Regions from separate parts of the Vagococcus lutrae genome, predicted to be linked through region 2. Evidence: riboswitches for the same ligand, from Rfam matches in the RefSeq annotation. Region 2 holds a riboswitch; the other holds the start of a gene.

Region 1 (2,475 bases), 470 kb from region 2:
CTTAAACCCTCTTGCCTTAAGGGAATCGAAACAGCGGCTCCTTCAGGGAAATTTTGAATACCAATTCCTATCGCCACCGCAGCCGCAGCCAAAACAGCTTTTTCCGGTTGATCAGCATGTGCCGCGGCCCCGAATGCCACCCCTACTGCTAAACCTTCTGGAATATTGTGCAACGTAATCGAAAAGACGAGTAATATCGTTCGTTTTAAATGATTAGGCATGCCTTCTTTTTCTTGGTTAGGACCAAAATGCATATGAGGAATAATACGGTCTGCTAGATATAAAAATAAACCACCTGCTGAAAAGCCTATTCCTGCCACCAGCCATGGAATATCACCATTTTCCGTCGCCTGTGCGATAGCCGGGTCTAATAGCGACCAAAAACTAGCAGCAATCATCACCCCTGATGCAAACCCTAACATTAAATTCAATACATTTTTCTTAATATCTTTGAAGAAAAAAACAAGACCCGCGCCTAATGCGGTCATACCATAGGTAAAAAGTGTTCCTACCAACGCCTGTTGCCAAGCCGCTAATCCAACCATCCAAGATAACATCCTTGCCACTTCCTTTATCATTCTATAACACTATTTTACCATTTTTATTTGTAGGTAGTTAAAAAAACACTTCTTTTTCTAACAGAAATTTTCTGCTGAAAAAGAAGTGTTTAAATATGATTATTCAGAAACGCTTGATGTCACTAAACGCTCAGCTGTAAAGACTTGTGGATACACTTGATATATTAGCACTACACCAATCGCTGTGACTACAGCTGTTAGCAAGCCACTAATTCCATTCGCTACTAATGAGAAAGCGACCGGACCTAATCCCCACAGCGCATATTTACCCCAGAATATGAATCCTGCAACAAAGTGCCAGAAGAAACGAGCTAACGTCCCAATAAAGACCGCTCCCACCATTAATGATAACGTCCCTTTTTGACCGTTATGCATATTCTTTTGAATACGCGATGTAAAAATACCGGCAAATCCTGCAAAAGTAAAAGCAATAACATATTCAATAATGACTTGTGAAACTGATAAGAACCAAACATCTCCTGTTACAAAATGTAGCAAGCCCCACACTAATCCGGAAAATAAACCGGCTGCTAAACCTCTGCGAATCGCATAGATTGATAATGGAATCATCCCTAACGAAATGGTAAAGCTCGTTCCAATCGTTGTGGGAATCATCGACAAGACGATGGCTAAAGCTGCCACAATCGCGCCTTCAATCCACACACGTAATTTTACTGATGTCATAAAAAACTCCTCCTTTAATATTGTATAGAAACTTCCATACAACAAAGGAGGAGTAATAATTGGCTGTTATTACTCCATCACAATCCCTACGCAAGTATTAACAAGTTCAGGTTCGAAGGGTCTAAGCCTGCGCTTATTCTCAGCCTTAAAAAAGGCTCCCCTTTGTGATGGTAAGTTCTATTTAGTTTTCTGACATCCCTATCATCTCATGCTCTTTTCACACAGTCAACTTTTTAAAACCTTTTCTAATCTTGTTATCTTACGAGGTTAGTTTGAGGCCAATCGCACTCACTAATATTAAGCTAATACAAATAAGACGTTTCCAATCATATGGCTCTTTAAACAAAACAATCCCCAGAATCGCCCCGCCTGAAGCGCCGATACCCGTCCAAACCGCGTACGCTGTCCCCATAGCAAGATGTTGCATACTATACGCTAATAAAATAAAACTCAATGAAAAACTGCCAACAAGTGCTAGCAAACGAATAAACGAACGCTTTTGATGAAAATAGTGAATCATTAAGACACCAACCATTTCAAATAAACCAGCTACTATTAAACTCATCCAAACCATTTTAATCTATTCCTTTCTCTGTTGGAGTCACCAGTTTCAAACCTACAACTCCAATTAGTAACATCACAATAAACATAATGCGGACAAATGAAAGTGGCTGTTTGAAAAGTAACGCTTCTAATAACACCGTCCCTGTAGTACCAATCCCGACAAACACAGCGTACACCGTTCCGACTGGCAAATGATTGCCCGCCTCAATCATCCAATAAAAACTTAGAAAAATAGCGACTAGCGTCACTCCCCATTCAATAGGACTACTTGCATGCTTTAATCCAATAACCCATACTACTTCAAATAAACCGGCTATCACAACTTGTACCCAATACCTCATACCATTACTCCTTTCCAATCAAAAAAGCCTGAGACATACTGTATCTTACAGTATCTCCCAGGCTTTTATCCTTCCGTGACGTCTTGCGACGCGTTTTCTCTCGGACCAGACCATGTACATGCGGAACCCTAGAAAACATTTTGATTTAATTCATTATAGTATAAATAAAATTAACACATTTAGCAAGTCAAAACTAGCGAATCGTTTTAAACGCTTCTGACCATAATAATAATTCATCTAACATATCATTAATCCCCGGTAAATGGTGGTCTCCTGGACGGAATTGACTAAAGTTTTCAAAGTCAGTA
Region 2 (2,475 bases):
AAAGCATGCCCACCTTTAACAAGAACATTCTTGCTTCCAAGAGCTTGAATCTTTTTGGCAGCATTTAACATATCCTGCTCGGTTTTAATTGTCATACCAGTAATCGTTTCTGCTTCAGGAATGTTAGGTGTAATGAGTGTCGCAAGCGGTACCATTTCTTCAATCATCGCTGATAAGGACGCGTTTTCCATCAACGCTGCGCCGCCTTTAGCTATCATGACAGGATCTACCACTAAAGGTACATTAGGATACTGCCTTAAAAAATGAGCTATCTCGCGAATATAAGTTTCATCAGCTAACATCCCTGTTTTAATCGCACCTAGATTAAAATCATCAAAAACCGCTTCTAACTGCGCGCGAACACTTTCATGGGGTAATTTGTCAATCCGATGAACCCCTTTTGTATTTTGCGCTGTTATGGCGACAATCACAGAAGTGCCAAAAACTCGACGCTCTTGAAATGTTTTTAAATCTGCTTGAATCCCCGCACCTCCACCACTATCAGAACCAGCAATCGTACATGCTTGTGCTATCGTCATTTTAAGTCCTCCACTTCTATTTGTTGATAATAATCCGAAAGATTTTTACTATCATAAATCGCTAATAAATCGACAAACTCACGTACGAAACTACCTGGTAAGGAAACACTTTGTGCCGCCATACTTCCTACTTGGCTGTACCAAGCATGCGCTTCTACAACTGCTAATAAACGTTCACTATTTTGAGGCGTGACACCGATAAAAGCGCCGCATACCGCACTTAATAAACAACCCATTCCAGTGACTTTCGTCATAAGAGGACTTCCCCCCATTACACGATACGTCGTTGTTCCATCACTGATCCAGTCAATTTCTCCACTAATCGCCACTATTGTTTGAAACTCACGTGCCACTGTGACAGCTAAATCTTGCAATGGATACTCGCCTTCACCACTATCTACCCCTTTTGCTTCCCATGGTACGTTCCCAAGTGCTGCTAATTCTCCAGCATTGCCACGAATTAACGTCATCTTAACCTCTTCTAATAAACGTTTCACCACATCGCGACGATATTGACTTGCTCCCACACCAACCGGATCCAGTACGACCGGAATATTTTTGTGATTGGCCACTTTTCCAGCCACTAACATGCTTTCAAACGTTGTTTCCGTAATCGTTCCAATGTTTAAGACTAAACATGAAGCAAGTGAAACAATGTCCTCCATTTCAGCCTTTTCATACGCCATAATCGGTGATGCTCCTAAAGCTAGTAAACCGTTAGCAACTTGATTGGCCACCACTTGATTGGTCATATTATGAACCAAAGGCTGTTGTTCTCTTATTTTTGCTAATTGACTCAATTATTTTCCCTCCTTTATTAGAATAAAAAAACACCACTTCTCGCAGGAAGTGGTGTTGTAAACGCTTTATCAAGCGTTATTTAGTTGCAGTCTTTTGGTGATACATTGTCATGACTATCAAACATCCACATTTCCTACGCTGGTACTAACCAGATCAGGTCTAAGGGTCAGGATTTTTCATCCAATCTCAGCTTCAAGCACCCCTAGTGGTCTTTCTTATTCAATTAACTAAAAGATAACATGTTCTATATATAAGAGCAAGCTTTTATGTGAAAACTCTTACTCTTTGAAACTTTTTTATACATCTACACTGACTGATATCCTAGAGAGGACTTGATTTTAACTCCTTTTTATCGCTAGTCTACTTTCACAAAAAAAGACGCATAGCTTAGCTATGCGTCCTTCAACTTTAATGCTTTAAGCTTCTTTTTCAATCAACTCTAAAACAGGATCTGCCTGTTTCTTGACCGTTTCTTCCGTCACAGTAACTTTCGCTATATCTGTGCGACTTGGAATCTCAAACATAATATCCATCATGACCGTTTCAATAATAGAGCGCAAACCACGTGCTCCAGTATTACGTTCAATCGCTAAAGTAGCAATCGCTTTTAATGCTTCTGGTTCAAATTCTAATGTCGTTTCATCTAACTCTAAGAGTTTAACATATTGACGAACTAAAGCATTTTTAGGCTCAGTTAAAATACGGACTAAATCATCCTCTGTTAGCTTTTCAAGTGCTGCCATGACAGGTAGACGACCGATAAACTCAGGAATTAAACCAAATTTTAATAAGTCTTCAGGAATAATGGCTTGCATTAAGCTTTCTGACTCATCCATTTTTTTAGTCGCTTTGCCAAAACCAATCACTTTTTCGCCTAGACGTTCTTTAACAATCGTTTCAATACCGTCAAAGGCTCCGCCAACAATAAACAAGATATTCGTCGTATCTAACTGAATAAAATCTTGTTGTGGGTGTTTACGTCCGCCTTGTGGTGGCACACTTGCAACGGTTCCTTCTAGGATTTTAAGTAACGCTTGTTGAACCCCTTCACCTGAAACATCACGAGTAATCGAAACGTTTTCGCTTTTACGAGCTATTTTATCGATTTCATCAATGTAAATAATGCCTCGTTCAG

Evidence for each region. Region 2 has a riboswitch for thiamine pyrophosphate ahead of thiM (hydroxyethylthiazole kinase). Riboswitches for the same ligand answer to the same signal wherever they lie in the genome.
Region 1: another riboswitch for thiamine pyrophosphate. It lies ahead of thiT (energy-coupled thiamine transporter ThiT); the one in region 2 lies ahead of thiM (hydroxyethylthiazole kinase).

The regions. Positions count from the first base shown of each region.
Region 1 is NZ_CP097017.1:1,505,271-1,507,745, reverse strand. It holds gene M2919_RS07210 (ZIP family metal transporter) at 1-557, opposite strand, end outside; gene thiT (energy-coupled thiamine transporter ThiT) at 678-1,262, opposite strand; TPP riboswitch at 1,329-1,434, opposite strand; gene M2919_RS07200 (DMT family transporter) at 1,522-1,827, opposite strand; gene M2919_RS07195 (DMT family transporter) at 1,838-2,167, opposite strand; guanidine-I (ykkC/yxkD leader) riboswitch at 2,220-2,310, opposite strand; gene M2919_RS07190 (NADPH-dependent FMN reductase) at 2,361-2,475, opposite strand, start outside.
Region 2 is NZ_CP097017.1:1,975,416-1,977,890, reverse strand. It holds gene thiD (bifunctional hydroxymethylpyrimidine kinase/phosphomethylpyrimidine kinase) at 1-539, opposite strand, end outside; gene thiM (hydroxyethylthiazole kinase) at 536-1,339, opposite strand; TPP riboswitch at 1,453-1,554, opposite strand; gene clpX (ATP-dependent Clp protease ATP-binding subunit ClpX) at 1,757-2,475, opposite strand, start outside.